DNA from 4 places in the Streptomyces sp. NPDC041122 genome. Region 2 is predicted to be linked to each of the others. Evidence: riboswitches for the same ligand, from Rfam matches in the RefSeq annotation. Region 2 holds a riboswitch; each other region holds the start of a gene.

Region 1 (7,700 bases), on a different contig from region 2:
ACTCCTGGTCCAACACCGCTTCCAGCGACCCCATTTCACGCGCCCGCCGCAACGCCTCCAAGGTCACCTTGAGGGCGGTCGGTGAGCGGGAGAGGAGTGTCTCGGCGGCCTCCTTCGCCGCACGCGGGCCGGCCGCCTGGAGCCGCTCGACGATCTCCTCGACCGTGTCGGCCGCGTAGCACGCGTCGATCCACCCCCGGTCTTCGATGAGTTGAGAGGGCGGGGCGTCGCACACGTACCGCGGGAGCACCTCGCGTACCGGCGCGTCGGAAAGGTCCGCCAGCAGGCGGGGCAGCGCGGACGACGGTACGAAGTGGTCGGCGAACCCGCACCTGAGCGCGTCGCCCGCCGCCACCTGGGCACCCGTGAGCGCCAGATGAGCCCCAAGGCCGCCCGGTGCGAGGCTCAGGAGGTAGGTTCCGCCGACGTCGGGCACGAAGCCGATGCCGGTTTCCGGCATGGCCACCCGGGACCTTTCGGTGACCACGCGCACGCTGCCGTGCGTCGAGATCCCCACCCCGCCGCCCATCACGAGGCCGTCCATGACGGCGACGTACGGCTTCGGGTAGTGCGCGATGCGGGCGTTGAGGCGGTACTCGGCCCGCCAGAATTCCCGGGTCGCCCCGGCGTCGCCGGTCGTGGCGTCCTCATGGATGGAGCGGATGTCGCCGCCTGCGCACAGGCCGCGCTCCCCCGCGCCGGTGAGCACGACGGTCTCGATCCCGGGGGCGTCCGCCCAGGCGGCCAGCGCCTCGTCGATACGGCACACCATGGTGTGGGTGAGGGCGTTGAGGGCCTTGGGGCGGTTGAGGACCACGTGGGCCGCGCGGCCTTCGACGCGGAGCACCACGGAGTCGTCGGCCGCGGTCATCGGACGGCCTCGGTGAGGCCGCGGGCGACGATGAGACGCATGATCTCGTTGGTTCCTTCCAGGATCTGGTGGACCCGCAGGTCACGGACGATCTTCTCGATGCCGTACTCGCTGAGGTAGCCGTAGCCGCCGTGGAGTTGCAGGGCCCGGTCGGCCACGGAGTAGCCGGTGTCCGTGGCGAACCGCTTGGCCATGGCGCACAGCTGCGGGGCCCGCGGGTCGCCCCGGTCGAGGGCGTCCGCGGCCTGGCGCACCAGCGCGCGTGCGGCGGCCAGTTCGGTGGCCATGTCGGCGAGGCGGAACCGCAGTGCCTGCGCGTCCAGCAGGGGCGCGCCGAACGCCTCGCGGTCGGCGAGGTGGGTGACGCTGCGGTGCAGTGCGCTCTGCGCGCCGCCCAGGGAGCAGGCCGCGATGCCGAGGCGTCCGCCGTTGAGGCCGGTCATGGCGATGCGGAAGCCGTCGCCCTCGGCGCCGAGGCGCCGGTCGGCGGGGATGCGCACGCCGTCGAGGATCACCTGGCGGGTGGGCTGGGCGTTCCAGCCCATCTTGCGTTCGTCGGCGCCGAAGGAGAGGCCGGGGTCGTCGCGTTCGACGACGAAGGCGGAGATTCCGCGGGGGCCCTCCTCTCCGGTGCGGGCCATGACGAGGTAGACGGCCGAGGCGCCCGCTCCGGAGATGAACTGCTTGACGCCGGTCAGCGCATAGCCGTCCCCGTCCCGTTCGGCGCGCGTCCGCAGGGCGGCGGCGTCCGATCCGGCCCCCGGCTCGGTGAGGCAGTAACTGCCCAGCGTTGCCGCGGTGCACAGGTCGGGCAGCCAGCGGGCGCGCTGCCTCTCGTCGCCGTACCGGTCGATCATCCAGGCGACCATGTTGTGGATGGAGAGGTAGCCGGCGATGGAGGGGCAGCCGGTGGCGAGGGCCTCGAACACGAGGGTTCCGTCGGTGCGGCCGAGCGCCGAACCGCCGTGTTCCTCGCGTACGTAGACGCCGCCGAGGCCCAGCGCGGCGGCCTTGCGCAGTACGTCCACGGGGAAGTGTTTGTCGCGGTCCCAGGCGACGGCGTGCGGCGCGAGGTGTTCCTCGGCGAAGTCCAGTGTGACCTCGGCCAGGGCGAGTTGGTCCTTGGTGAGGGCGGCGGGATGGTCGTTGGTGAGGGCGGCGGCCGTCGGTGTCATCGCCGTCATCCCATCGTCGGGATGGTGAAGCTCGCGCCTTCCCTGGCCCCGGACGGCCAGCGCGAGGTGACGGTCTTCGTACGGGTGTAGAAGCGCACGGCGTCGGGGCCGTGCTGGTTGAGGTCGCCGAAGCCGGACCGCTTCCAGCCGCCGAAGGTGTGGTACGCGACCGGCACGGGGATCGGCACGTTGACGCCGACCATGCCGGCGCCGACGCGGCGGGTGAAGTCGCGGGCGGTGTCCCCGTCCCTGGTGAAGAGGGCGACGCCGTTGCCGTAGGGGTGTTCGGTGGGCAGGCGCAGGGCCTCCTCGTAGTCCGCGGCACGGACCACACAGAGGACCGGGCCGAAGATCTCCTCGCGGTAGATCCGCATCCTGGGCGAGACGCGGTCGAAGAGCGTGGCACCCGCGAAGAAGCCGTCCTCGTGGCCGGGCAGGGTGACGTCCCGTCCGTCGACGACGAGTTCGGCCCCTTCGTTGACGCCGATGTCCACGTAGCGGCGGACCCGGTCGAGGGCGTCGCGGGTGACCAGCGGGCCGAAGTCCGCCTCGGGGTCGTCGGAGCGGCCGATGCGCAGCTCCGCGACGCGTTCCTTGAGGCGGGTGACGAGCGCGTCGGCGGTCTCCTCACCGACGGGCACGGCGACCGAGATGGCCATGCACCGCTCCCCCGCCGAGCCGTACCCGGCGCCGATCAGCGCGTCCACGGCCTGGTCGAGGTCGGCGTCCGGCATCACGATCATGTGGTTCTTGGCGCCGCCGAAGCACTGCGCGCGCTTGCCGTGTGCGGCGGCGCTCGCGTAGATGTGCGCGGCCACGGGCGTGGAGCCGACGAAGCCGAGCGCCTGCACGCGCGGATCCTCGATGAGGGTGTCCACGCTTTCCTTGCCGCCGTTGACCACGTTCAGGACGCCGGGCGGCAGCCCCGCCTCCAGGAACAGCTCGGCGAGCCGGAGCGGCACCGAGGGCGCGCGTTCGGAGGGCTTGAGAACGAAGGAGTTTCCGCAGGCGAGCGCGGGCGCGGCCTTCCACAGTGGGATCATCGCGGGGAAGTTGAACGGGGTGATCCCGGCGGTGACGCCGAGCGGTACGCGCAGGGAGTGCACGTCGATGCCGGTGCCGGCGTTGTCGCTGAACTCACCCTTCAGCAGGTGCGGGATGCCCGCCGCGAACTCCACCACCTCTAGGCCGCGTTGCAGGTCGCCGTGGGCGTCGGCGATCGTCTTGCCGTGTTCGGAGGAGAGCAGCCGGGCCAACGACTCCCGCTCCTGTTCGACGAGTTGGAGGAAGCGCAGCATCACGCGGGCGCGCCGCTGCGGGTTCCACTCGCCCCAGCCGCGCTGCGCCGCTTCGGCGTCGGCGATTGCCGCGGCCGTCTCGTCGCGCCCCGCCAGCGGCACGTGGGCCTGTACGGAGCCGGAGTTGGGGTCGTACACGTCGGCGAACAGCCCGGAGGCCCCGCGCACGTGCTTGCCGCCGATGAAATGTGTCAGTTCACGGACCATGAGAGCCTGCTCTCGTCAGGTGAGATCCGAAGATGGCACGGCAGGCCGACGGCACCGCCGGACAGGCGGATCGATGGGCCTGACGTGGGACGCGAAGGCCTAAGAGCCGTCGTGGAGTCGAGCGTCGGCGACGGCCGCCGCTCGCTTCGCCGGATCACCTGGGTCGTGGGTACGGACCGGTGCCATGCGTGTCTGCTCCATCCTCGTGGACAACACGGAACACCCCGCGGCCGGTATCCTGACTCCCGGATCAGCGCGCGTTCTCCCGCCTTCCCGACGGACTCGTCCGTCAGTGGCGTATCGCTCGGCGAGAACGCACTCCCCGGTCACAGTGGCGGGACCGCGCCGGATTCACACCGGCTTCCCTGCACCGCGGGCTCTGGTCACGAACATATAGTTGGACGTCCTAGTAAGTCCACCCCCGCCTTTCCGGCCACACGGGTCCGGACCGCGCGGCGGGCCGGCGGCCGAACGTGCCGCCGCGCCTTTGGGATCGTTTCTTCCTGTCGCTTCATCCCCGAAAGCGCCGTTGATGGCCGGGGCGGCCGGCAAGCGGCCTGACCGCGAACATGGCCAGAAATGATTTAACCTTCAACCTGTGCTAGTGGCATTCTTTTCAGGGCGACGCCGACCAGCATCGACGACCAGCCAACTACGCGCCTACGTACAGGAGATGACCGACATGACGCAGACACCGACGCAGATGCAGACACGGTCTGAGCCGCACGCCCAGGCCCGGTCCCTGCCCCTCCGTCTCCACCACCACGCCTGGATCACCGACGACCAGGAAGCCAACCGCCGCTTTTACGAGGACGTGATCGGCCTGCCGTTAGTGGCCACGTGGACCGAGCGCGAGGTGATGCACGGCGTCGAGCGCGCCTACAGTCACGCTCTCTACGGCCTGGCCGACGGCAGCGCGCTCGCCTTCTTTCAGTTCGCGGACCGCAACGACCAGGAGGAGTTCAGGACCAGCATCAACTCAACTCCTCTGCGCCACATAGCCTTCAAGGTCGAGGCCGGGGCACAAGAAGCCATTCGCGAGCGCGTCGAGGCGGCCGGCTCCGTGGACGCGAACCCTCACGTGATCGACCACGGCTTCTGTGTCTCGCTGTACGTCACGGACCCCAACGGGCTGATCCTGGAGTTCGCCGTCGACCACCCCGACGTGGAGAAGATCGACGTCGAGCAGCGCGCCACCGCACACGCCGACCTCGCCCGTTGGCTCGCCGGGGACCATACCAGCAACAACCGCTGGCGCTGATCCGTACCCCGTGGCGCAGGCCGAAGCGGCGCTTTTGCCTCAGACCGGGAGCGCGTAGCGGGACTGTGCGGGTCAGCTGACGCGCTGGAAGGCGCCGGCGGGTCCGATGCGGCCCCCCTGGCGGGCGTCGGCGGCGAGGTCCTCGGCGATGACGGTGATGCGGCGGACACGGCCACGCGGTAGCCCGTGCCGGCGCAGGATCCGGTAACCCACCTCGTGTCCGGGTCCTGTGGCGACCCGCTGAAGGTGGAGCGCTTCACCCTCACCCGCTCGCGCCGCACCTGACCCGGAGGAGCATCCACGCATGATCACCCGAACCGCGCTCGGCTCGCCCGGTCTCACCGTCAGCGCGATGGGCCTGGGGTGCATGGGGATGAGCGAGAGCTACGGCCCCGCCGACTGGGACGGCGGCCTGGCCACCATCGACCGGGCCCTGGAGCTGGGCGTCACGTTCCTGGACACCGCCGACGCCTACGGCACCGGGCACAACGAGGTGCTGGTCGGCCGGGCCATCCACGGCCGCCGGAACCAGGTGCAGCTGGCCACCAAGTTCGGCATCGACCGCAGTGCCGGCGACCCGGGGACGCCGCATCCGCGGTGCCCGGGACTTCGTGCTGCGCTCCTGTGACGCCTCGTTGCTGCGGCTGGGCGTCGAGACGATCGACCTGTACTACGCCCACCGGCCGCCCCAGGACGTGGAAATCGAGGAGACCGTCGGGGCGACGGCCGAGTTGGTCGCGGCGGGCAAGGTCCGCCATCTGGGCCTGTCCGAGGTCGACGGCGAGCTGCTGCGCCGGGCCCACGCGGTGCACCCGATCGCCGCGGTCCAGAGCGAGTACTCGCTCTGGACCCGCGAAGCCGAGGCGGTCACCCCGGTGATGGCAGAGCTGAGGATCGGGCTGGTGCCGTACTCGCCGTTGGGGCGGGGGTTCCTGACCGGCACCCTGGACCGCTCCACGCTGGGCGAGAGGGACTTCCGGCGCACCAACCCCCGCTTCGCCGACGAAGCGGGCGAGGCCAACGAGAGGATCGCGCAGACCGTGCGCGAGGTGGCCGACCGGCTGGGTGCCACCCCGGCCCAGGTGGCGCTGGCTTGGGTGTACGCCCAGGCCGAGCGGCTCGGGGTAGCGGTGGCCACCATTCCGGGCACCCGCAGCCCGGCCCGGCTGGAGCAGAACGCGGCCGCGCTGGAACTCGTACTGGACGCCGAGACGCTGGCCGCGCTGAACCCGCTGAGCGACCAGGTAGTGGGTGAGCGCTACGCCCCCGCACACACCGCTGAGGTCGCTCGGGGTTAGCCGGCGGGTTCGACGCGCACGACGTCCAGCTCGCCGAGGTCGTTGACGTCGCGCCACGCTGTGTACCGGGGTGCTGATCATCGTTCTGGACGGCAGCGTCGTCACCGTGGCGCTCCCCACGATCGGAAGGGAACTGGACTTCACACAATCGAACCTCGCCTGGCTCGACCACGCCTACATGATCGCCTTCGGTGGACTCCTGCTTCCATCTTCTTCATCAACGTGCCGATCGGCGCGGCCACCCTCCTCGCCGCCGTGTGTCTCTTCGAACCCGATCGGGGCCTCGGATTCCGCACCGGCGCCGACCTATTGGGGGCGTTTCTGGCCACCTCGGGCCTGATGCCGGCCGTCTACGCGATCAACAGGATCGAGAGCGAGGAACGAGCGGCCCAACTCCGGCCCGGCGACCGCCGTTCGGACGCCCAGCGCCCGGACGGCTCCCGCTCCGGCGTCCGGCCCCGCTCCCGCCTTCCGCTCCGGCGCCCGAGGCTCACTGACCGTCCTTCAGCTTGATGATCTTCCCGTCCTTGTCGACGGTGTGCGTCTCCCAGTACGTATCCCACTTGTCGCCGACGTGCTCAGGGACCTTGCCCGCGGGATAGCGTGAATAGCCCTTGGGCGGCTCCTCTCCCTTGGGGGCGCACGCGGATCCGCTGCTTCCCACCCTCAGAACCGGATACTCCCCGCCGCCGCAGGTCGCGTCCTCCATGGAACAGCCGGTGAGCACCGCGGCCGTCACGCCCGCCAGTGCGAGCCCCACGACCGATCGCACCGGCCGGCTTCCGATCACACGCGAGAGCGGACGAACTCGATTACCCTTGGTCACTGCTGGCTCCCTCTCCTCGGCTTCGGGTTGCACCCCCAGCCTGCGCGAGCCGGGCGAGCCGATCATGAGTACGGGTACTCAAACGCACCCGCGCGACCTCACAGGTAGTCCATCACCTGCGAACTGCTCGACGTGCCCTCCGCCGACCGGGACACGTTCCAGCGGCACACCGAGACGTCCATACCCCTGGCCGCCACCGAGGAAGAGCGAGAGGCAGCCATGGCGGCCATCCACGAATACATGCGCGAGCTCGTCTCGCCACACGGGCCGCGCCCACGCATGACTTGCTCAGCGATGTCACCGAAAGCGACCTCACCGACGAGGAGCTCGGCGGAATCAGGGCCTTCTTGCTGGGCGCCGGAGTAGCCGGCGCCCGGTGTCAGGAGAGCGTGCGCACCACGTCCCGCACCTGCCCCGCGACGGACTCCGGCAGCGGCGCGTAGTGCAGCCGGGACAGGTCCCGCTGTCCCTCCTCGCTCGCCGTGTAGGTCAGGAACGACTTCAGCGCGGGCAGGGTCTGCCGCTGGTTCCCCTTGTCGCAGACGATCTCGTAGGTGACCTGGACGATGGGGTACGCGTCCGGCGCCGAGGCGCCATAGCGGAACTTCAGCGTCATGTCGTTGCCGCGGCCCGCGACCCGGGCCTGGGCGATACCGGCCGACGCCGTCGAGGGCGTGGGTTCGACCGGGGCGGGCGCGCCCGTGTCGAGTGCCACGGTCTTGATCTCGCGGGCCCGCGCGAAGGACAGCTCGAAGTACCCGATC
Region 2 (7,700 bases):
ACGAACGCGCCGAGGTTGACCGAGCCGAGGTTGCAGACGGCCGTCTCGCCGTCGTCGGTGACCTCCAGGATCTCCGTGCACAGGTTCGAGGAGTGCACGGTGTGGCCGGGCTCGGCGGTCTGGTTGGCGGTGCGGTTGGCGGCGTCCTTGAACGTCATCCAGCCGTTGCCGGTCTGCGCGAGGGTGCGCATCATGCGGCCGTACAGCTCACGGGCCGGGATGGTCTTCTTGGCCAGGCCCGCCGCCTCCGCCGCGCGGTAGGCGGCGTCGAACTCCCCGCCCCACAGGTCGACGAGGTCGGGCACGTCGGACGGCGAGAACAGCGACCACGGCCGGTCGGCGGCGACCCGGCGCATGAACTCGTCCGGGATCCAGTGCGCGAGGTTGAGGTTGTGCGTGCGGCGCGCGTCCTCACCGGTGTTGTCGCGCAGCTCCAGGAACTCCTCGATGTCGGAGTGCCAGGTCTCCAGGTAGACCGCGGCCGCGCCCTTGCGCCGCCCGCCCTGGTTGACCGCGGCGACCGAGGCGTCCAGCGTCTTCAGGAACGGCACGATGCCGTTGGAGTGGCCGTTGGTGCCGCGGATCAGCGAACCGCGGGAGCGGATGCGCGAGTACGAGAGGCCGATGCCGCCGGCGTGCTTGGAGAGCCGCGCGACCTGGTGGTAGCGGTCGTAGATGGAGTCCAGCTCGTCCTGGGGGGAGTCGAGGAGGTAGCAGGACGACATCTGCGGGTGGCGGGTGCCGGAGTTGAAGAGCGTCGGCGAGGACGGCAGGTAGTCGAGGCGGCTCATCAGGCGGTACAGCGCGGCGACCTCGTCGAGGGCGCGGACGCTGTCGTCCTCGGCCAGCCCGCTCGCGACGCGCAGCATGAAGTGCTGCGGCGTCTCGATGACCTGCCGGGTGATCGGGTGGCGCAGCAGATAGCGGCTGTGCAGCGTGCGCAGGCCGAAGTAGCCGAAGCGGAAGTCGGCGCCGTCGGCCAGCGCGGACTCCACGAGCGCGTCGAGCCGGGCGGCGTGCGCGGTGACGAAGTCGGCGGTGCGGTCCGCGATCAGGCCCTCGCGGTGGCCGACCACGATCGACTCGGTGAAGGTGCGCACGCCCTGCGTGGCGGCCTCGGCGGCGATGGAGAGGGAGAGCAGCCGGGCGGCGAGCTTGGAGTACGCCGGGTCCTCGGAGATGAGCCCCGCGGCGGCCTCGGTCGCGAGCGTGCGCAGCTCCGCCTCGTCGGCCCTGGCCGAACGGCCGCGCAGCGCGGCGGCCGCGACTCGGCCGGGGTCGGCGTCGGGGAGGTCGGCGGTGAGGTCGGTCAGGGTGCGCAGCAGCGCGGTCCCCGGCGCGTCGGTCACCTCGGCGGTCGTCGGTGACGGCGCTGACGCAGGTTCGGCAGGCGCGATGGTCACGTGGAGCTCTCCCTCGCTCGGCTCTGGGCCTGGGGGGAGAGGACGGCACACACGGGCGCACCCGGACAGGGCGGCGTACCGCGTCCACCGGCCCATTCCACGAGGCCCGGACGGTCGGCACCCGGGCCGGACGGCTCGGGTGCACTGCCGGCAGGTCTTCGGACTGCGCGTACGACAAAGACGTACACGTCCACCGTTGCGGGACAGTTCCGGACTTGCACCGGATTCCCCTGCGGCGACAGCGAGCACGAGCATACATCTTGTGCCGCCTCACTGAAGCAGGCCCACATCTTGTGTCGGATCGCGAACGGTACGGCCTAGAGTGTCAACGCGTAGGTGAGCAGCGGGAGACCGGGGATCGGGTACCAGTCGCGCTCCGGGGTGCGGACGAAGCCGAGGCGTTCGTAGAGCCGGTGTGCGGTCCGCATGGAGGGCGAGGAGGACAGCACCAGCCGGGTGCGGCCCGCCTGCCTGGACCGCTCGACGCACGCGCGCACGAGCAGTTCGCCGACCCCGCGCCCGCGCGCCGCGGGCGAGACCGCCAGCATGCGGATCTCCGTCTCGTCGCCCCGCGCGATGTCGGCCAGGGCCCCGCCGGACGGCACGAAGGTGACCCCGCCGAGCAGTGCGCCGTCCGCCGCGCCGTCGGCCGCGGCCACCAGGATCTCGGCGTGCGCCGCGCGCCCCGCCACGTCCCGCAGCACGGGCAGGTAGCGGTCCTCGGGGCCGTGGTCCAGATGTCCGTCGTCGAGGTAGGCCTGCGCGGTGAGGTCGCCCAGTGCCGCGTACTCCTCGGGATGTGCCGCTCTGATCGTGATGTCCATGGGGCGCAGTGTGCAACAGCGCACGACGAAGGGCCGCCGGTTTTCCGGCGGCCCTTCGCGGTCGGTGCCTCAGCAGTGCGGGAGCGGGATCAGTGCGCGGCGCCCGCGGTCGCCGGCGGCAGTTCCTCCACGACGCCGGGATCGCCCGCGTCCGCCGTGTAGTCCGCCGGGGATGTCTCGTCGACGCCCTCGGGGGCCTTCAGCGCCTTCAGGACGAAGGTGAGGACCACGGTGACCACCACGTTCAGGACGAAGGCGGTCAGGCCGATGTAGCCGATCTCACCGATGCCCGGGATGGTGTCGGAGGAGCCGCCGAAGTGCTTCTGCGTGGGCGAGGCGACGCCGTACGCGGCCAGCGTGCCGTAGACCATGCCGACCGCCCAGCCGGCGAGCAGCGCCCAGCGGTGGAACCACCGGGTGAACAGGCCGCCGACCAGCGCGGGCATCGTCTGCAGGATCCATATGCCGCCGAGCAGCTGGAAGTTGATCGCCACGGTCTTGTCCATGCCGAGGACGAAGATGAGGGCGCCCACCTTCACCAGGAGCGAGACCAGCTTGGAGATCTTGGTCTCCTGCTCGGGCGTCGCGTCGGGCTTGATGAAGTCCTTGTAGATGTTGCGGGTGAAGAGGTTCGCGGCCGCGATGGACATGATGGCGGCCGGGACGAGCGCGCCGATGCCGATCGCGGCGAAGGCCACGCCGGTGAACCAGTCGGGGAACATGTCCTCGAAGAGCTGCGGGATGGCCAGCTGGCCGTTGTCGACCTTGACCCCGGCCGCGATCGCCATGAAGCCGAGCAGCGCGAGCAGGCCCAGCATCAGCGAATAGAGCGGCAGGATCGTGGTGTTGCGGCGGATGACGTTGCGGTTCTTGGAGGAGAGCGTCGCCGTGATCGAGTGCGGGTACATGAAGAGCGCGAGCGCCGAGCCGAGCGCCAGCGTCGCGTACGTCCACTGGCCGGCCTCGGGCGGCGCGAGGGCGCCGCGCGGTTTGCCCGTGCCCTCGTTGACCACCCCGAAGGCGTCGCCGGCCTTGGCGAAGATGTCGTCGAAGCCGCCGAGCTTGATCGGGATGTAGATGATCGCGACGGCGATGACGAGGTAGATCAGCCCGTCCTTCACGAACGCGATCAGCGCGGGCGCGCGCAGCCCCGAGGAGTACGTGTACGCCGCGAGCACCGCGAACGCGATCAGCAGCGGCAGGTCCTTGACGAACCAGTTGGTGTCGGGGCCGCCGCCGATGCCCATGACGTCGAGAACGGCCTGGATGCCGACGAGTTGGAGGGCGATGTACGGCATCGTGGCGAGGATGCCGGTGACCGCGACCGCCAGCGAGAGGCCCTTGGAGCCGAAGCGCCCGCGCACGAAGTCCGAGGTGGTCACATAGCCGTGCTTGTGCGAGACCGACCACAGGCGCGGCAGGAACGTGAAGATCAGCGGGTAGACGAGGATCGTGTACGGGACGGCGAAGAAGCCGGCCGCGCCCGCCGCGTAGATCGCTGCGGGGACGGCCACGAAGGTGTACGCGGTGTACAGGTCGCCGCCGAGCAGGAACCAGGTGACCCAGGTGCCGAACGACCGTCCGCCCAGGCCCCATTCGTCCAGGGACTCCGTCTCGGCCTTGCGCCAGCGCGCGGCCAGGAAGCCCATCGCGGTGACCGCGACGAAGAAGAAGATGAAGACCCCGAGGGCGACGCCGTTCACGCCGCCCGATGCGAGTGTGGTCACTTTCCGGCACCCCCCTGGGCCTGCGCGGCCTTGCGGGAGCGCTGGTCACGCTGCCACAGCTTGTACGCGGTCATCGTCAGCACCGTGGAGATGAGCACCCACAGCATCTGGTACCAGTAGAAGAACGGGATGCCGATCAGGGTCGGGTCGATCTTGGCGTAGGAGCTCACCCACAGCATCGCCACGAAGGGCGCGACAAGGCAGACGGCGATGACCACGCGGACCGGCGTGACGACCGGTCTGTTCACTTCCGGCGCATCTGACATGTCGCGGCTCCGTTCCCTCACTTATCCCATGCTTAACGTGCGGGAAATCTAAGCCACAGTCTCGCGGTATGGAACCCCCGTCCGGATAACGGACGGATCACCGCCGCGCAATGTCCCTGCTCAGCAGCAGCGGAATCCCTGCCGGGGGTCCGACTCCTGCCGGTCCGTCCGCATCCGCTCGAATGCGCGGCGGCTGGGGACGGTTGCGTGCGGATGGTCCCTGCGGATATGCGCCACGTACCGTTCGTACGCGCTCTCGTCGGTCAACTCCCTGACGTACCACCGCATCCAGCGCACCCCGCGCAGCAGCCAGATCACGGCGTCACCCCCTCCCGCTCCCGCTCGCGCCGCTGCTCCTCCTTCTCCTCGCGGGTCGCGAAGAGTCCGGCCGGGGCGGTCAACCGCGATTCCACGTACGGGGCTTCCTGGAGGCGGGAGGCCTCGGGGGCGCGGACGTGCCGGACGCAGACGCGTGCGGCGTCCACGATCACGACGACGACGAGCAGCGCGAGCACCGCCGAAAGGATGCCGTCCACCGTGGAGTTGGTGACGACGGTGTGCATGTCGTCCATGGTCTTGGCGGGCGGCAGGATCTTCCCCTCGTCGATGGCGTCCCGGTAGTTGGCGCGCTGCTGGAAGAAGCCGACGCGCGGATCGCTGGAGAACACCTTCTGCCAGCTCGCGGTGAGCGTCACCGTCGCGTCCCAGGCGAGCGGGATCGCGGTGATCCAGGCCCACTTGAGGCGGCCGGACTTGACCAGCAGCGTGGTGCAGACGGCGAGGGCGACGGCGGCGAGCAGCTGGTTGGCGATGCCGAAGATCGGGAAGAGCTGGTTGATCCCGCCGAGCGGCTCGTGCACGCCCACCCACAGGAAGTAGCCCCACAGGCCGGTGACGGCGGCGCTGGTCAGCAGCAGGCCCGGCTTCCAGCTCATGTTCCTGAAGGACTTGTGGACGTTGCCGAGCATGTCCTGGAGCATGAAGCGGCCCACGCGGGTGCCGGCGTCGAGCGCGGTCAGGATGAACAGCGCCTCGAACATGATCGCGAAGTGGTACCAGAAGGCCCGCAGCGAGCCGCCGGTGACCTTGGAGAAGATCTCCGAGACACCGACCGCGAGCGTGGGCGCGCCGCCGGTCCGCGACAGGAGCGAGGACTCCTCGACGTGCCGGGCGGCCTGCGCCAGATCGGCCGGCGAGATGGTGTAGCCGAACCCCGCGACGGCCTTCGAAGCCTCCTGGACGGTGTCGCCGACCACGCCGGCCGGCGCGTTCATCGCGAAGTACAGGCCGGGGTCGATGATCGAGGCGGCGACGAGCGCCATGACGGCGACGGCCGACTCCATCAGCATGGAGCCGTACCCGACCATCCGGACCTGCGTCTCCTTCTGGATCATCTTCGGCGTGGTGCCGGAGGAGATCAGGGCGTGGAAGCCGGACAGCGCCCCGCAGGCGATGGTGATGAAGACGAAGGGGAAGAGCGAGCCCGCGAAGACCGGCCCGTCGCCGCGCGAGGCGAAGTCGGTCACCGGGTCCATCTCCAGCGTGGGCAGCGTGACCACGACGCCCACGGCCAGCAGCACGATGGTGCCGATCTTCAGATAGGTGGAGAGGTAGTCGCGCGGCGCGAGCAGCATCCACACCGGCAGGATCGAGGCGATGAAGCCGTACGCCACCAGCCAGATGACCAGCGTCGAGGGCGCCAGCGTGAAGGTGTCCGCGAGGGAGGACTCGGCGACCCAGCGCCCGCCGACGAGCGCGAGCAGCAGCAGCGCGACGCCGATCAGGGAGACCTCGCTGACCCGGCCGGGCCGCAGGACGCGCAGGTAGAAGCCCATCAGCAGGGCGATCGGGATCGTCATCGCGATGGAAAAGGTGCCCCACGGCGACTCGGCGAGCGCGTTGACGACGACCAGCGCGAGCACCCCGAGCAGGATGATCATGATGGCGAAGGTGGCGAGGAGCGCGGCGGCGCCGCCGAACGGCCCGATCTCCTCGCGCGCCATCTGCCCGAGCGACTTGGCGTCGCGCCGCGTCGAGAAGAACAGCACGACCATGTCCTGCACGGCGCCCGCGAAGATCACGCCGGCGATGATCCAGATGGTGCCGGGCAGGTATCCCATCTGGGCGGCGAGCACAGGACCGACGAGCGGGCCGGCCCCCGCGATCGCCGCGAAGTGGTGCCCGAGCAGCACCCGGCGGTCGGTCGGGTGGAAGTCGATGCCGTTGTCGAGCCGCTCGGCGGGCGTGGCCCGCCGTTTGTCGACCTTGAGCACCTTGTAGGCGATGAACTTCGAGTAGAAGCGGTACGCGACCGCGTACGAGCCGACGGCCGCCGCGACCATCCAGGCGGCCGACACCTCCTCGTCGCGGGCGAGGGCCAGGACAGTCCAGCCCGCCGCGCCGATCAGCGCGACGAGGGACCAGATGACGATGGATCGGGGATTCGCGGTGCGCACCGGGTCGTCCTCCCGTTCATCTTGCGATGACGTTCATCGTGCGATGACGGGAGGAACGTAGAGCAGCGGGGTGTTGCGCGCCAGACCCCCTGGGGGCGCGGTGCGCGAACCTCAGTCCGTGGGGCGCTTGAGGCGGGCGACGAACTTGTACCGGTCGCCGCGGTAGACGGAGCGCACCCACTCCACCGGCCGGCCGTTCCCGTCCAGCGAGTGGCGGGAGAGCAGCAGCATCGGCAGGCCCACGTCGGTGCCGAGCAGCCCGGCCTCGCGCGGGGTGGCCAGCGAGGTCTCGATGGTCTCCTCGGCCTCCGCGAGGTGCACGTCGTACACTTCGGCGAGCGCGGTGTAGAGCGAGGTGTACTTGACCAGGGAGCGGCGCAGGGCGGGGAAGCGCTTGGCCGAGAGGTGGGTGGTCTCGATGGCCATCGCCTCACCGTTGGCGAGCCGCAGCCGCTCGATGCGCAGGACGCGGCCGCCCGCGCTGATGTCGAGCAGCCCGGCGAGGGTGTCGTCCGCGGTGATGTAGCCGATGTCCAGGAGCTGCGAGGTCGGCTCCAGGCCCTGGGCCCGCATGTCCTCGGTGTACGAGGTGAGTTGGAGCGCCTGCGACACCTTGGGCTTGGCGACGAACGTGCCCTTGCCCTGGATCCGCTCCAGACGCCCCTCGACGACCAGCTCCTGCAGCGCCTGGCGCACCGTCGTGCGGGAGGTGTCGAACTCGGCGGCGAGGGTGCGCTCCGGGGGGACGGGGGTGCCGGGCGGCAGCGTCTCCGTCATGTCCAGCAAGTGCCGCTTCAGGCGGTAGTACTTGGGTACGCGCGCGGTGCGGCCGACGGTGGGAGCCTCCGCGGGCACGTCGACCCCGGCCTGGGAACTGCCCGCCTCGCTGCCCATGATCTGCCTTCCCGGCTCCTGTGCTGCTGCCGTCACCGGCTCCTCCGTCTGTCGCGGCTCACATCGTGGCACGTACCGGGCCATGGGGGCGCCCCCTGGTCGAGCGAAGTCGAGAGCTTGTGGGACGACT
Region 3 (7,700 bases), on a different contig from region 2:
CGTGGAGGTAGTTCTGCCGCCGGTAGAAGAACTCCCGGATCTCCTCGTGCGCCGACCTCGGCTGCGTCGCCGGGCCCCCTCCCCTCCCTTCAGCCGCTTCCGCCAGTTGTTCGGCCAGGTGTTGGTTGCGGCGGCCGAGGTCGACGAGGACGGCGGCCACCGCCGGCATGCGGGAGGCCAGGTCAGCGAGGTCGGAGGCGGTGACGTGGCCCGCGGAGACCTCACCGGTGAGGGCGTCCCTCAGGTCGGCGACCAGCCGGCTGGTGTCCCGCTCGGAGAAGAAGCCCGGGTCGACTCCGAACGCCTCGGTCAGGCGCAGCAGTACGGGCACGGTGAGGGGCCGTGAGTCGTGCTCCATCTGGTTGAGGTAGCTCGGGGAGATGGCCAGGGCACGGGCCAACTCGGCCTGGCTCATGCGGCGTTCCTCGCGCAGTCGCCGCAGCCGTGCTCCCGCGTAGGTCTTGCTCACCTGTGGCTCCCGTCCCCGTCGTTCCCCGTCGTGTTCGTCAGGCGTCGCGCCGCGATCGTAACCACCAGGAGGGCGTTACGGGGATTAACAACCTTGGCAAAAGGCGGGAGAAAGATGCGCAGAAGTTGGCAGCTTCCCTCGCTTGCTGGCACCGAGTGCCAGTGCCAAAGTCGAGTCACGGCCCACCGAGAACCGCCGGACGGAACGAGGTCGGGGCACGATTCAATGCCCTGACATCGGCGATCCCGACCCTTCCGGCCGGAAGCGCAGTCACCTTGCTCGCACCACCCGCTCTGCCGAATCGGCATCGGTGGGCCGCACATCCTTCATCGCACAGGCACTCCGTGCCACGTATTCGCACAGTTCACCACTCCCGGGAGACGGTCATGGCGCAGGCAGGGACGACGACGGCAACGGCTCAGGAGCTCGCACAGCACTGGGCGACCGACCCGCGCTGGCAGGGCATCGAGCGCACCTACACGGCCGACGAGGTCGTCCGACTCTCCGGCCGTGTGCGCGAGGAGCACACTCTCGCCCGGCGCGGCGCCGAGCGGTTGTGGCGGCAGCTGCACGAGCAGGACTACATCCACGCGCTCGGCGCGCTGACCGGTGGCCAGGCCGTCCAGCAGGTCAAGGCCGGCCTCCAGGCCATCTACCTGTCGGGCTGGCAGGTCGCCGCCGATGCCAATCAGGCCGGGCACACCTACCCGGACCAGAGCCTGTACCCGGCCAACTCCGTTCCCCAGGTGGTGCGTCGGATCAACAACGCGCTGCTGCGCGCCGACCAGATCGCCACGAGCGAGGGCGACGCCTCGGTGGACTGGCTCGCGCCGATCGTCGCCGACGCGGAGGCCGGCTTCGGCGGTCCGCTCAACGCCTTCGAGCTGACCAAGGCGATGATCGCGGCGGGCGCGGCCGGCATCCACTACGAGGACCAGCTCGCCTCGGAGAAGAAGTGCGGTCACCTCGGCGGCAAGGTACTGGTGCCGACCGGCCAGCACATCCGTACCCTCAACGCGGCCCGGCTCGCCGCCGACATCGCCGACGTGCCCACCCTGATCGTGGCCCGCACCGACGCGCTCGCCGCCAACCTCCTCACGAGCGACGTCGACGAGCGTGACGCGGAGTTCGTGACCGGCGAGCGAACGGCCGAGGGCTTCTACCGGGTGCGGGGCGGCATGGCGCCGGTGATCGCCCGGGGCCTCGCCTACGCCCCGTACGCCGACCTGATCTGGGTCGAGACCGGCACGCCCGATCTCGCCCAGGCCCGTGAGTTCGCCGAGGCGATCCACGCCGAGCACCCGGACCAGATGCTGGCCTACAATTGCTCGCCGTCCTTCAACTGGAAGGCCGCGCTGGACGACGACCAGATCGCCAAGTTCCAGCGGGAGTTGGGGGCGATGGGCTACCGCTTCCAGTTCATCACCCTGGCCGGCTTCCACTCGCTCAACCACGGCATGTTCGACCTGGCGCGCGGCTATGCCGAGCACGGCATGACCGCCTACGTCGACCTCCAGGAGCGGGAGTTCGCCGCGCAGGAGCACGGGTTCACCGCGGTCAAGCACCAGCGAGAGGTCGGCACCGGCTATTTCGACCTCGTGTCGACCGCCGTCAATCCGGCCTCCTCCACCACGGCGCTGGCCGGCTCCACGGAGACCGAGCAGTTCCACTAGGCCGCGCCCGGGCCCTGTCGGCGGGGCCCGTCATTCCCCACCCCATCCAGCCCCACCCTGCGATCAGGCCGGGGGCCGGACGACCGTCTCCGTCCGGCCCCCGGCCGCTCCCGCTGAGGAGAGCCTCATGCCCGTCTCCGCGCCCACCAGCCGCATCCAGCTCCTCGGCACGCCAGGGGGCCACCGTCACGACGAGATCCTCACGCCGGCGGCCCTGGACTTCGTCGGCCGCCTCGCCGACGCCTTCGCCGAGCGCCGCGCCGACCTCCTCAGGGAGCGGGCACGCGTGGCGGCCAGGCTCGCCGCCGGCTCCCCCCTGGACTTCTCCGTCGCCACCACCCGCATCCGCGCGGACGCCTCCTGGCGGGTGGCGCCGCCCGCCCCCGGCCTGACCGACCGCCGCGCGGAGATCACCGGCCCCCCGGACCGGGCGATGACGGTCGACGCGCTCAACTCCGGTGCTCAGGTGTGGATGGCGGACTTCGAGGACGCCACCGCCCCCACCTGCGACAACATCGTCGGCGGGCAGCTGAACCTCCTGGACGCCATCGAGCGCCGCATCGACTTCACCACTCCGAAGGGCAAGCGGTACCGGCTCGGTGAGCGGCTCGCGACCATCGTCGTCCGTCCGCGCGGCTGGCATCTGACCGAGGAGCACCTGCGGATCGACGGCCGCGCCGTGCCGGCTTCGCTGGTGGACTTCGGGCTCTACTTCTTCCACTGCGCCCAGCGGCAGATCGACGCCGGACACGGTCCGTACTTCTACCTGCCCAAGCTGGAGGGCCGGGGTGAAGCACGGCTGTGGAACGACGTGTTCGTGCTCGCCCAGGAACTCCTCGGCATGCCCCGGGGCACGATCCGGGCCACCGTCCTGATCGAGACCGTCACGGCCGCCGTCGCCATGGAGGAGATCCTCTACGAGCTGCGCGAACACAGCTCCGGTCTCACCGCGGGACGCTGGGACTACCTGTTCAGCCTCATCAGGACCTTCGGGCACCGCACCGACTTCCTGCTGCCCGACCGCGCCAAGGTCACCATGACGGCAGCCTTCATGCGCGCCTACACCGAGCTCCTCGTGCGCACCTGTCACCGGCGCGGTGCCCACGCCATCGGTGGAATGGCCGCCCAGGTACCCGGCAGGGACGCCGAGGCACACCAGGCCGCCCTCGCCCAGGTGCGACTCGACAAGGAGCGTGAAGCCGAGGACGGCTTCGACGGCTCCCGGGTCGCCCACCCCGCTCTGGTGCCCGTCTGCCGGGATGTCTTCGACGGTGTCCTCGGACCGCGGCCGCATCAGCTCGACCGCACCCGCGACGACGTCGAGGTGGGGCCGGAGCAGCTCCTTTCCGTGCGGCGCACCAGCGGCCGGCCCACCCCGGAGGGCGTGCGCACGAACGTCGCGGTGGCGCTGCGCTACTTCGCCGCCTGGCTGCGCGGGCAGGGCGCCGTCGCCCTCGACGGGCTCATGGAGGACGCCGCCACGGCGGAGATCGCACGGGTACAGATCTGGCAGTGGCTGCGGCACCGGGTCGTCGACCGGGAGCGGGTCCTGGAGGTACTGGAGGACGAACTGGCTTCCCTCGGCGCGGAGTACCCGTGGGCGCCGCTCGACGATGTCCGGGGACTCTTCGAACGCACCGCGCTGGCACGGGAGTTGCCCGCCTTCTTCACCACGGACGCCTACACGCGCCATCTCGTGCACCGTCCGGAGGGACTGTGATGGCTGGGGAGTCACCGGCCTGGACACGACCGTGGCCTGCGAGGCGGTCGTGGTCGCAGCCCGCGCCGCGCGGGAGTGCATCGCCCCCCCAACACGCCGTACCACGCGGCGATTTGAACCTGCCGAGCAGGGGCGGGTTCCACACCTACGACCGGGGCTGAGGGGCCCGGGTCCGCCGCCGGGCTGAGGGGCCCGCGGCTGCTGCGGGAGAGGGGTGCGGGGCGGAGTGGTGATCCGCCCGGCACTCCTCTCACGTGTGCCGGAGCGAGATGACACCCGGTGTCACGCTCGTGACCCGCTTCACATGTCGAAATGCGGGCCGGGGTGTGCGATCGGTTTCCGTGCGCCTAGGGTGAGCGGTGCAGCTGGTTCGCCCCGTCCGCCAGGCGGGATGCGTCGTAAGAGGGAACCCGGTGGGAATCCGGGACTGCCCCGCAGCGGTGAGTGGGAACGACCGCCGTCATCAGCACTGGACCCGACCGGGTCCGGGAAGCGACGGCCAGTAGGTGTCCCGTGTCCGGCCGACACGTGACGTGCCCGCGAGTCCGAAGACCTGCCCGTTGCCCGCACGTGACCGATCACGTGCGGCGCTTTCGGTGACCTCGTGGGCGGGTCGGCGTACATATCGAGCGGCACGCGCGGCATCCGACCGCGGCGTGGTCCGTCCGGTCAGTCGTCCCTTCGCGCCCCGTCCGGTCTCCGGGAGAACCAGGACACATCTCGCGAAGGAGAGTTCCGTGACAGCGCAGCCCGCAGCCGCGGCAGCACGAGCCACCGTGTACGGCTACCCCCGCCAGGGCCGGAACCGGGAGCTGAAGAAGGCCATCGAGGGCTACTGGAAGGGCCGCGTCACCGCTGCCGCCCTCCGGGAGACCGCGGCGGACCTTCGCCGGTCGAACTGGCGGCAGTTGGCCGACGCCGGCCTCCACGAGGTGCCGACCGGTGACTTCTCGTACTACGACCACGTTCTCGACACCAGTGTCATGGTCGGCGCTGTCCCCGAGCGGCACCGCGCGGCCGTACAGGCCGACGCCCTCGACGGCTACTTCGCGATGGCGCGCGGCACGCAGGACGTGGCGCCGCTGGAGATGACGAAGTGGTTCGACACCAACTACCACTACCTGGTGCCCGAGTTGGGGCCCGACACCGCGTTCCGGGCCGACTCCGCCAAGCAGGTCGCCGAGCTGACGGAAGCCCTCGCGATCGGGCACACGGCGCGTCCCGTCCTCGTGGGCCCCGTGACGTACCTCCTGCTCGCCAAGCCCGCGCCGGGTGTGGCCGCCGACTTCGACCCGCTGACGCTCCTCGACCGGCTCCTGCCCGTCTACGCCGAGGTGCTCGCGGACCTGCGCGCGGCGGGCGCCGAGTGGGTCCAGCTGGACGAGCCCGCCCTGGTCCAGGACCGCACCCCGGCCGAGCTGAACGCCGCCGAGCGCGCCTACCGCGACCTGGGCGCCCTCACCGACCGCCCCAAGCTCCTGGTCGCCTCGTACTTCGGTCGTCTCGGTGACGCGCTCGGCATTCTGGCCAAGGCCCCCGTCGACGGCCTGGCCCTCGACTTCACCGAGACGGCCGCCGCCAACCTCGACGACCTCGCCGCCGTCGGCGGACTGACCGGCAAGCGGCTGGTCGCCGGTGTCGTCAACGGCCGCAACATCTGGATCAACGACCTGGAGAGGTCCCTCGCCACCCTCGGCACACTCCTCGGGCTCGCCGACCGCGTGGACGTCGCCGCGTCCTGCTCGCTCCTGCACGTCCCGCTGGACGCCACCGCGGAGCGGGACATCGACCCGCAGGTCGCCCGCTGGCTGGCGTTCGCCCGGCAGAAGACGCGGGAGATCTCCGTCCTGGCGCGCGGCCTCTCCCAGGGCACCGAAGCCATCGCGGCCGAACTCGCCGCGAACCGCGCCGACCTGGCCTCCCGCGCCGGTTCCACCATCACCCGCGACCCGGCCGTCCGCGCCCGTACCGCCGCGGTCACGGACGCCGACGCCCGACGCTCCCAGCCGTACGCGGAGCGTGCGGCGGCCCAGCGTGCAGCCCTCGGTCTCCCGCTGCTCCCGACGACGACCATCGGGTCCTTCCCGCAGACCACCGAACTGCGCACCGCCCGCGCCGACCTGCGGGCCGGGCGGATCGACACGGCCGGGTACGAGGAGCGCATCAGGAACGAGATCCGCGAGGTCCTGTCCTTCCAGGAGAAGGCGGGCATCGACGTGCTGGTGCACGGTGAGCCCGAACGCAACGACATGGTGCAGTACTTCGCCGAGCAGCTCACCGGCTACCTCGCCACTCAGCACGGCTGGGTGCAGTCCTACGGCACCCGCTACGTCCGCCCGCCGGTCCTCGCCGGCGACATCTCGCGGCCCGAGCCGATGACGGTGCGCTGGACGACGTACGCCCAGTCGCTCACCAGCCGCCCCGTCAAGGGCATGCTCACCGGCCCCGTCACCATGCTCGCCTGGTCCTTCGTCCGTGACGACCAGCCACTCGGCGACACCGCCCGCCAGGTCGCGCTCGCCCTGCGCGACGAGGTCAACGACCTGGAGGCGGCCGGGACTTCGGTCATCCAGGTCGACGAGCCCGCCCTGCGCGAGACGCTGCCGCTGCGCGCCGCCGACCACTCCGCCTACCTGGCATGGGCCACCGAGTCCTTCCGCCTCAGCACCAGCGGGGTACGGCCGGACACGCAGATCCACACGCACATGTGCTACGCCGAGTTCGGCGACATCGTGCAGGCCATCGATGACCTGGACGCCGACGTCATCAGCCTGGAGGCGGCCCGCTCCCACATGCAGGTCGCCCGCGAACTCGCCGCCCACGGCTACCCGCGGGAGGCCGGCCCGGGCGTGTACGACATCCACTCCCCGCGCGTACCGAGCACCGAGGAAGCAGCGGCCCTGCTGCGTAAGGGACTTGAGGCGATCCCCGCCGAGCGGCTCTGGGTGAACCCGGACTGCGGCCTCAAGACCCGCGGCTGGCCCGAGACCCGTGCCTCCCTGGAGAACCTGGTCGCCGCGGCCAGGACCGTCCGCGAGGAACTGTCCGCCTCGTGATCCCCGAGGAGGTGGGGCCGCGGCGTCGACGGCGCCCCGGCCCCACCCCTCCCCCGGCACATCGGAGAACACCACATATGCACAGCCACCCGGGCCGTCACACGGTCGACGGACTGCCCGACTGGGGTCGATGCGCTGTCATGGGCGTCGTCAACGTGACGCCGGACTCCTTCTCCGACGGCGGCCACTGGTTCGACACGCCCGCGGCCTGCAAGCGGGGGCTCGACCTCATGGCCGAGGGCGCCGATCTGGTCGACGTCGGCGGCGAGTCGACCCGCCCGGGCGCGTCACGGGTCGATGAGGACGAGGAGCTGCGACGGGTCGTCCCCGTGGTCCGGGGCCTGGTGGCCGAGGGCGTCACGGTCTCCGTCGACACCATGCGTGCCACGGTCGCGGAGCGGGCGGTCGCGGCGGGCGCGGTCCTCGTCAACGATGTCAGCGGAGGGCTCGCCGACCCCGCGATGCTCCCCGTCGTGGCGGCGAGCGGCGTTCCCTTCGTGGTGATGCACTGGCGCGGGTTCAGCCACGACATGAACAGCCGGGCGGTGTACCACGACGTGGTCGCCGAGGTCGTGGCCGAACTGCGCGCCCGGCTCGACGCCGTCGTGGGCGCCGGCATCCCTCCCGAGCGTCTCGTGATCGATCCGGGCCTCGGTTTCGCCAAGGAAGCGGAGCACGACCTGCGCCTGGTGGCCGAGTTGGCCGCACTCCGCTCCCTCGGCCGTCCCGTGCTGGTCGCGGGCTCCCGGAAGAGGTTCCTCGGACGCGTCCTGTCCGACGGT
Region 4 (7,700 bases), on a different contig from region 2:
ACAACATCTGTTACGTCAACGCCTTCCAGGCCCAGCCCGGCAAGAAGGCGGCGCGCTGGTGGCAGCGCGAGCACCCCGATCTGCTGCTCCATGACGACGAGGGACGGACGGTCGTCGACGAGGACTGGCAGGAGCCCCTGCTCGACATCTCCACCGCGAAGAAGCGCGCGGCGCTCGCCGAGATCGTCGGCAAGTGGATCGACGGCTGCGCCACGGCGGGCTACGACGCGGTGGAGCCCGACAACCTGGACTCCTACGAGCGCTCCGACGACCTCCTCACCCCCGACGACGCGGCCGCCTTCGCCCGGCTGCTCGCCCGCCGCGCCCACGACCAGGGCCTGGCCATCGCACAGAAGAACACCACCGACCTCTTGGACCGGCGCGAGCACATCGGCTTCGATTTCGCCGTGACCGAGGAGTGCGCCCACTACAAGGAGTGCCCCGACTTCGCGTCCGCGTACGGGGGGAAGGTCTTCGACATCGAGTACGTGGCGAAGGACTTCGACGCCGCCTGCCGCTCCTGGGGCAAGAAACTCTCGATCACGTTGCGCGACCGCGACGTCCGGCCCACGGGCGAGGACGGCTACGTGTACCGCCACTGCTGACGGATCCCGCCGAAGGCGGCCGGGCTCAGCTTTCGGCCGCCCGGCCCGTCGGCGTGCCCCGGACCGCCGCCCCCACGAGCGCGGCCAACTCCTCAGCCGTGCGCGGCCCGTCGCCCGCCCCGGTCGGCAGGCCGTGCGTCCGCAGCAGCTCCCCGACGGCGATGCCCCACGGCAGGTGCAGCCCGGCCTGCGCCAGCAGGTCCCGTCGGCCGAGCATCTCGGCGACCGGGCCGGTCCGCACCCCGGCGGGTGTCAGCAGCGCCGCGTCGTCGGCCCAGCGCAGGGCCAGATCGACGTCATGGGTCGCCATCACCACGGTGGTCCCGGCGTCCCGCAGCCGCTGCAGGGTGACGAGGAGGCGTTCCTGGCCGTCGGGGTCGAGTCCCGCGGTCGGCTCGTCGAGGACGAGGACGCGGGGCCGCATCGCCACGGCGCCGGCGATGGCGGTCCGTTTGCGCTGGCCGTAGGAGAGCAGATGGGTGGGCCGGTCGGCGAGGGCCACGATGTCGAGGGCAGCGAGCGCCTCGGCCACCCTGGCCCGGACCTCGGTGTCGGACAGGCCGAGGTTGAGCGGGCCGAACGACACGTCCTGCTCGACCGATGCGGCGAAGAGCTGGTCATCGGGGTCCTGCACGACCAGCTGGACGGTGGTGCGCAGCCGGGTCAGACCCTTGCGGTCGTACGTCACGGGGACGCCGTCGACCGTCAACCCGCCCGCGGCGGGGCGCAGTCCGCCGCTGAGCAGGCGCATGAGGGTCGTCTTGCCGCTGCCGTTGCGGCCGAGCAGCGCGAGGGCGCGGCCCTCGACGACGTCGAAGTCCAGTCCGCTGAGCACGGTGGGCCCGTCCTCGTACGCGTAGGACGCGTCGCGCAGGGCGACCAGGGGCTGTCCCGGCCCGCCGCGGGCGCCCGGCTCGCGAAGAGCCCTCGGCTCGGTCATGGCAGGAACCTTTCCAGTACGAGGGTGAGGGCCACCAGGCCCACGAGGAGGACGCCTCCGGCCGCCACGAAGGGCCGGGAGATCCGGGCGTCGGGGACGAGGACCCGCAGCGTGCCGTCGTAGCCGCGTCCGGCGAGCCCGGCGTGCAGCCGGCCGGCCCGGTCGAAGGCCTGCACGAAGGCGGTGGCGCCGAGCGAGGCGAGGGAGCGCCAGGTGGCGGCGCGGGTGGTGTGGCCGAGGCGGGCGGCCTGCGCCTGCCGGATGCGGCTCATGGAGTCCAGGAGCAGGAAGCTCATGCGGTACGTGACGAGCGCCACGTCCACGACGGGTGCGGGCACACCGGCCTTCACCAGCCGGGGCAGCAGGTCCGACATCGGTGTGGTGAACGCGAACAGCAGCACGCCGAGCGAGGCCGCGGAGGTCCGCAGGAGGAGGCCGCCCGCGCGCGCCGGGCCTCCGTCGGCGAGCGTCACGAAGCCCTCGGGGCCGCCGAGTTGGACGAGCAGCGTGAGGGCGCCGGTGACGCAGAAGCCGAGCGGCACGCGGTAGGCACGCCACAGTTTGCGGGGCGGCACGCCCGCGGGTCCGAGCAGCAGGACGAGCGCCGCGGTCAGCACCAGCGCGGCGCCCGGCCAGGGCGGCAGCGAGATGGCCAGGACGGTGAGGCCGAGCCCGAGCACGGCCTTGTCCACGGGGTGCCGGCGGCGCCAGCGACTGCTGTGCGCCGCCGCGTCGATGGGCAGCACGCCGGGTCAGACCTGCCCGGCCCCGGACCGGCCGGCCTCCTGGCCGGCCGGGGTGCCGGCCGCGGCACCGGTGGACCGCTCCGCGTCCGCCTCCTGCGCCACCGTCTGCTCCGCGCCCTGGCGGCGTCCCTTGCGCAGCCCGAAGTAGTAGGCGAGGACACCGGCGCCCATGGCCGCCTGCAGGGCGAAGAGCGCCGACTCGATCTCCCCGGAGGGGGGTTCGTACAGTGGCGAGAACCACGGCTTGTAGTCCGGCTTGATCTCGGTGATCGCGGTCTCGGCCTGCGCGTCGGCGCCGGCGAACGGCTCCTTCTCGTCGTCGCCGAGCCCGAGCGCCACGGGCAGCACCGCGAGCGCGGCGACCACCACGAGCAGCAGGATGTTGATTTTCGCGTTCCGGCTCATCGGGCGCTGGCCCCCGTCTCCGTCTTGGTCGTCGTCACGTCCGGCGTGCTCTTGCGCTGCATCAGCACGCCGAGCCGGGTGAGCTCGCCCCTGCTGGACTGCACGAGCAGCCGCATCACCAGGACGGTGAGCAGTCCCTCGCTGATCGCCAGCGGGATCTGCGTGACGGCGAAGATTCCGCCGAACTTGCCCAGAGCCCCGAGGAATCCGCTGCTGGGGTCGGGGAACGCGAGCGCCAGCTGAACACTGGTGACGCAGTACGTGGACAGGTCGGCGACGAACGCACCGAAGAACACGGCGACCATGAGCGGGACGTCGAACCGCTTGAGGAGCCGGTAGACCGCGTATCCGGCCCAGGGGCCGACGATCGCCATCGAGAAGGCGTTGGCGCCCAGGGTGGTGAGCCCGCCGTGGGCGAGCAGCAGGGCCTGGAAGAGCAGGGTGATGGTGCCCAGCACCGTCATGATGGGCGGCCGGAACAGGATCGCTCCGAGCCCGGTTCCCGTCGGGTGCGAGCAACTGCCCGTGACGGACGGGATCTTCAGTGCGGACAGGACGAACGTGAAGGCCCCGGAGGCGCCGAGGAGCAGCGTGCTCTCCGGGTGTTCCTTGACTTCACGGGTCAGGGAGCGGACTCCGTGGACGACGAACGGCGCGGACGCTACGCCCCAGGCGATCGCGTGCGCCGGTGGGAGGAAACCCTCGGCTATGTGCATGGCTCGGCAGACCCTCTCCAGCACCTCGTGGATGGACAACGCGCCTTGGCCGGTCTCCTGGCTGACGGGTCGTACCGACCGGACTCCGCCTTCCCGGGTGCGTGCGCACCCAGTGGCTGCCGCGAGGGCTGGAGCCGGACTTCCCGATCACAGTGGCGAGGGCCGCACCGGCATCACACCGGATTTCCCGTTCACCAAGGCGTGGCGACATTAGTGCGCAACTGATCTGCTGACAACTTGCGCACGGGTTGCGGCGGTGGCACACGCGAGCGCGTGTACCACCGCGTACGCCCCTGATCAGCGGCCGTGTGGCGGGTGGGTCAGCGGAGCCACTGGTCCTGGTCGGCGGGCCGGTAGAGGGTGAGGGCCTTGGGGAGCTTGTCGAGCACGAGCCGCTGGTACGTGGTGTCGGTCACCTCGCCGTCGTAGGCGAGGTGCGGGTCGCCCTCCACGACTTCCAGCTCGAGCCGGCGCACCTGGGCGGTCGTCAGGACACGGGAGTTGTGCAGGGTTCCGGTCAGGACGGCGAGGAGCAGCCGGGTGCGGGCCAGCGGAGTGCCGGCCTCCACGGCGCGGACGTCGAGGAGCCCGTCGTCGAGCTGGGTGCGGTAGGTCGGGGCGAAGCCCGCCGGGTGGTAGATGCCGTTGCCCGCGAAGAGCAGCCAGATGCGGCGCGGCCGGCCGTTGATCACCACGGAGAGCGGGGCGCCCGTCGCCAGAACCTTGGCGAGGCCGATGACGAGCGCGGGCCACTTGCCGATGCGCTTCTCGAGCCGCTCCCGGGCATGGACCAGGTCCGAGTAGACGCCGATGCTGAACGTGTTGAGGAAGAGCTGCTGTTCGCCGCGGGCCTCCAGCTCGCGGGTCGGCGCCTCCTGTGTGCCGCCGGTGGCGGCGCCGGGCTGCTGATAGGCGGAGGCGCGTCCCACGTCGGAGGTGACGGCGTCGCCGGACCCGATGGCGCGGGTGACGTCTTCCAGCGTCACGTTGCCGAGGTCCACGGCGAAGTGGTTGAAGGTGCCGCCGGGGAAGACGGCGAGGGGGACCTGGTGCCGTGCCGCCGTGACGCTGCCCGCGTTGACCGTGCCGTCGCCGCCGCACACCCCCAGCGCCCCGCCGTCCGCGACGGCGCGCTGCGCGGCCGCTTCCAGGAGGGCCACCAGATCGTCGCCGGGTTCGAAGACCGTGATCGACGCTTCGGGGAGCAGGGTGCGCAGGGTGTCGGCGGTGTCCCTGCTCCAGGCGACGCCGGAGGACGGGTTGACGACCACGTGCAGGCCCTGGCCGTCCTTGAGCGCGGGGGCCGGCCGGCGCGGCGGAGCGCCCGCGGCCGCCGCCGCGGGCTTCACGGGCCACCAGCGGCAGGTGAGCAGCGCGGCCCCCACTCCGATGAGGGCTCCGGCGGCCGTGCGGCCGCGGTGGTCGAGGCCCTTCTGGCCGCGCGCGTAGGCGAGACCGGCCGCGAACGGCAGGACGCCCAGGCCGTGCCGGGGCGACTCCATGACGACCGCCGAGGTGAAGGCGGTTGCCGTGGCTATCGGGCTGGCGGGCAGCGAGGCGGTGCGGGGGCGAGGGAACAGCGCGGGCAGGCCGTCCAGGACGGGGCGGGCGCTGCGGGCCGCGGGCTTGGCCACCGCATGGTTCACAGCTGTGACGATCGCCACCGATCCGAGCCCCCGCAGGGCAGCCCTGCGGGCGCTCCTGTCCCCCGAGAGACCCAGTGCCGTGGCGGCGCCCAGCCATACGGCGTCGTGCTCGACCACCGTACGGAGCGCCCGTGTCACGGCCCCGCCGCGAGCGGGGCCCACCAGGTCGAGGGCGGCGGCCAGCCGTTTGCCCGGCCCCGGGCCCGGCACCTTCCACCGCTGAACAGATCGCTTCATTCGCTCGCCACACCTCTGCACTTGTAAAGAATCCGCAGCACGCGGCCGGAACGGACCAGGACGAAGTCCCAGCCTACCCGCGCCGATCCCGCCCACTCCGCTCGGTCCGGCGCACGCACCGGCCGCGGAGCCACGCGGGGCTGCCCCGGAAAGAGTGACGTCACGCGGGTGGATGGCCCCAGCCGCGATTGAGGCCATGGCCCGGGGAGGTAGGTCTGCGGCTGCCACCAGGGCGGCCACGAGGCGGCCCGACCGGCTTCGCCACGAAGGAGACGCCTCAATGGCAGCGACAAAAGTCCGGGACGCCCGTCGCACCCGGCTCGGTACCCGCGTGCTCGCGCTCGTCGTCACGGCGGCGTTCGCCGCGGGCGCCTCCGCCTACGCGAGCGCCCCCGCTCGTGAGGACTCCCCCGCGCCCCGCAGCCCCTCGCCCTTCACCGGTTTGACGGCACGCCAGGGGCCGGTCGTGGCGGTCAAGTTCGACAACGCCCGGGCGGCCCGCCCACACACGGGTCTCGACCGGGCGGACATCGTCTACGTGGAGAGGGTCGAGGGCGGTATGAGCCGTCTCATGGGCGTCTACTCCAGCAAGGTGCCGCCGGAGATCGGCCCGGTGCGCAGCGCCCGCGAGTCCGACGTCGAGCTGCTGCGCCAGTTCGGCCGGCCGGTCCTCGCCTACTCCGGGGTGCGCACCGCGCTGCAGAAGAAGCTCAGGGACGCGCCGCTGTACGCCCGCCCGCAGGGCCGCTTCCCGGGCGCCTACTTCCGCCGGAGCGGCCGGCCCGCCCCGCACGACCTCTTCCTCCGCCCGCAGGCGCTGCTGCGCTCGGTGCCGCGGACCGACCCGCCGGCCGACATCGGGTTCCGCTTCGGTCCCGCGCCGGCCGGTGGCACGCCCACGGCGGCCCGGACCGTCCGGTACCCCGCCGCCCGTCACTCCTTCCGCTGGTCGCCGGGTCAGCACCGCTGGCTCGTGTCGTTCGACGGCACGCCGGCCCGCAGCACGTCGGGGACGCGGCTCGGCGCGCCCACGATCGTCGTTCAGTACGTGCACATGCGTCCGTCGCGGTTCAAGGACTTCAAGGGCGCGGTGACGCCGTACATCGAGACCGTCGGGAGCGGCCGGGCCCTGGTGCTGCGCGACGGCAGGAGCTACGCGACACGCTGGAACCGTCCCACGGCCACCGCGGGCACCACCTTCACCCGCGCGGGTGGGGCGCCGATGCCGTTCGCTCCGGGCCAGGTGTGGATGGTCTACGCGGATCGCGGGTGACGAGAACCGCGGCTGACGCGCACCGCGGCTTCGACGCCGGGAAACAGGCCGGGCGGGCCGGTCGGAACGGTCCCCGCGGAGGGGTGTTCCGACCGGCCCGCCCGTGTGCGGCCGGTGGTGTCCTACCGGCCGACCGGAGCGAGCTCCCGGTCGGTCTCGGCCTCGGGCGCACCCGTGTCGCCGAGGTTCTTGTGCAGCTGCTCGCCCTCCACGTCCACGTTGGGCAGGAGCCGGTCCAGCCAGCGCGGCAGCCACCAGGCCGACTTGCCGAGCAGGGCGAGGACCGCGGGCACGATCGCCATGCGGACGACGAAGGCGTCGAAGAGGACGGCGATGGCCAGGCCGAAGCCCATCATCTTGATCATGTCGTCGTTCTCCATGATGAAGCCGGAGAAGACGCTGATCATGATGATCGCGGCCGCCGCCACGACCCGTCCGCCGTGGGTGAAGCCGGTCACGACCGACTCGCCGGGGCGCGCCCCGTGGACGTACGCCTCGCGCATCCGGGTCACGAGGAAGACCTCGTAGTCCATCGCCAGGCCGAAGACCACGCCGATCATGAAGATCGGCATCATCGACATGATGGGGCCCGGCTGGTCGACGCCCACGATGTCCGCGAGCCAGCCCCACTGGAAGACCGCGACCACGGCGCCGAGCGCGGCGGCCACCGAGAGCAGGAAGCCGAGCGCCGCCTTGAGCGGGACGAGGACGGAGCGGAAGACCAGCATCAGGAGCAGGAACGCGAGGCCGACGACCAGTCCGAGGTAGGGCAGGAGCGCGTCGTCCAGGGTCTGCGAGAAGTCGATGGTCATCGCGGTCTGGCCGGTGACCAGAACCTCGGAGCCGGTGGCGGTGCCGATGCCGTCGGCGGTCGAGCGGATCGACTTGACCAGTTCCTCGGTCTCGTGGTCGCTCGGCCCGGTCTTCGGGACGACGTTCATGATGGCGGTGTTGCCCGCCTTGTTGGCCTGCGCCGGGCTCACGTTGACGACGCCGTCGATCTTCCCGATGGACTCGCCGACGGTCTTGGCGGCTTCCGCGGCTCCGGAGTCCTTGGTGACGGTGACCATCAGCGGGCCGTTGAAGCCGGCGCCGAAGGACTCCGACAGCATGTCGTAGGCCTTGCGCTGGG

What was found. Region 2 has a riboswitch for cobalamin ahead of ACZ6B8_RS19865 (ribonucleoside-diphosphate reductase subunit alpha). Riboswitches for the same ligand answer to the same signal wherever they lie in the genome.
Region 1: it holds a riboswitch for cobalamin, as region 2 does, so the genes downstream of both, ACZ6B8_RS25530 (CoA-acylating methylmalonate-semialdehyde dehydrogenase) here and ACZ6B8_RS19865 (ribonucleoside-diphosphate reductase subunit alpha) in region 2, are expected to answer to the same signal.
Region 3: it holds a riboswitch for cobalamin, as region 2 does, so the genes downstream of both, metE (5-methyltetrahydropteroyltriglutamate--homocysteine S-methyltransferase) here and ACZ6B8_RS19865 (ribonucleoside-diphosphate reductase subunit alpha) in region 2, are expected to answer to the same signal.
Region 4: it holds a riboswitch for cobalamin, as region 2 does, so the genes downstream of both, ACZ6B8_RS17010 (energy-coupling factor ABC transporter permease) here and ACZ6B8_RS19865 (ribonucleoside-diphosphate reductase subunit alpha) in region 2, are expected to answer to the same signal.

What each region holds. Positions count from the first base shown of each region.
Region 1 covers NZ_JBVIYQ010000007.1:272,898-280,597, reverse strand. Annotated here, with positions in the region: gene ACZ6B8_RS25540 (enoyl-CoA hydratase/isomerase family protein) at 1-871, opposite strand, end outside; gene ACZ6B8_RS25535 (acyl-CoA dehydrogenase family protein) at 868-2,046, opposite strand; gene ACZ6B8_RS25530 (CoA-acylating methylmalonate-semialdehyde dehydrogenase) at 2,052-3,551, opposite strand; cobalamin riboswitch at 3,763-3,941, opposite strand; gene ACZ6B8_RS25525 (VOC family protein) at 4,234-4,812, shown strand; gene ACZ6B8_RS25520 (hypothetical protein) at 4,885-5,025, opposite strand; partial or broken gene ACZ6B8_RS25515 (aldo/keto reductase) at 5,117-6,110, shown strand; gene ACZ6B8_RS25510 (SCO0607 family lipoprotein) at 6,601-6,882, opposite strand; gene ACZ6B8_RS25505 (hypothetical protein) at 7,035-7,157, opposite strand; gene pstS (phosphate ABC transporter substrate-binding protein PstS) at 7,316-7,700, opposite strand, start outside.
Region 2 covers NZ_JBVIYQ010000005.1:213,709-221,408, reverse strand. Annotated here, with positions in the region: gene ACZ6B8_RS19865 (ribonucleoside-diphosphate reductase subunit alpha) at 1-1,403, opposite strand, end outside; cobalamin riboswitch at 1,536-1,658, opposite strand; gene ACZ6B8_RS19860 (GNAT family N-acetyltransferase) at 1,721-2,227, opposite strand; gene mctP (monocarboxylate uptake permease MctP) at 2,317-3,876, opposite strand; gene ACZ6B8_RS19850 (DUF3311 domain-containing protein) at 3,951-4,220, opposite strand; gene ACZ6B8_RS19845 (CstA-like transporter-associated (seleno)protein) at 4,341-4,538, opposite strand; gene ACZ6B8_RS19840 (carbon starvation CstA family protein) at 4,535-6,676, opposite strand; gene ACZ6B8_RS19835 (GntR family transcriptional regulator) at 6,788-7,570, opposite strand.
Region 3 covers NZ_JBVIYQ010000007.1:154,000-161,699, reverse strand. Annotated here, with positions in the region: gene ACZ6B8_RS25055 (short-chain fatty acyl-CoA regulator family protein) at 1-469, opposite strand, end outside; gene aceA (isocitrate lyase) at 856-2,142, shown strand; gene aceB (malate synthase A) at 2,270-3,862, shown strand; cobalamin riboswitch at 4,211-4,437, shown strand; gene metE (5-methyltetrahydropteroyltriglutamate--homocysteine S-methyltransferase) at 4,600-6,918, shown strand; gene folP (dihydropteroate synthase) at 6,996-7,700, shown strand, end outside.
Region 4 covers NZ_JBVIYQ010000004.1:210,332-218,031, forward strand. Annotated here, with positions in the region: gene ACZ6B8_RS16990 (endo alpha-1,4 polygalactosaminidase) at 1-605, shown strand, start outside; gene ACZ6B8_RS16995 (energy-coupling factor ABC transporter ATP-binding protein) at 631-1,545, opposite strand; gene cbiQ (cobalt ECF transporter T component CbiQ) at 1,542-2,291, opposite strand; gene ACZ6B8_RS17005 (energy-coupling factor ABC transporter substrate-binding protein) at 2,298-2,696, opposite strand; gene ACZ6B8_RS17010 (energy-coupling factor ABC transporter permease) at 2,693-3,412, opposite strand; cobalamin riboswitch at 3,443-3,626, opposite strand; gene ACZ6B8_RS17015 (diacylglycerol/lipid kinase family protein) at 3,733-5,295, opposite strand; gene ACZ6B8_RS17020 (DUF3048 domain-containing protein) at 5,576-6,568, shown strand; gene ACZ6B8_RS17025 (MMPL family transporter) at 6,691-7,700, opposite strand, start outside.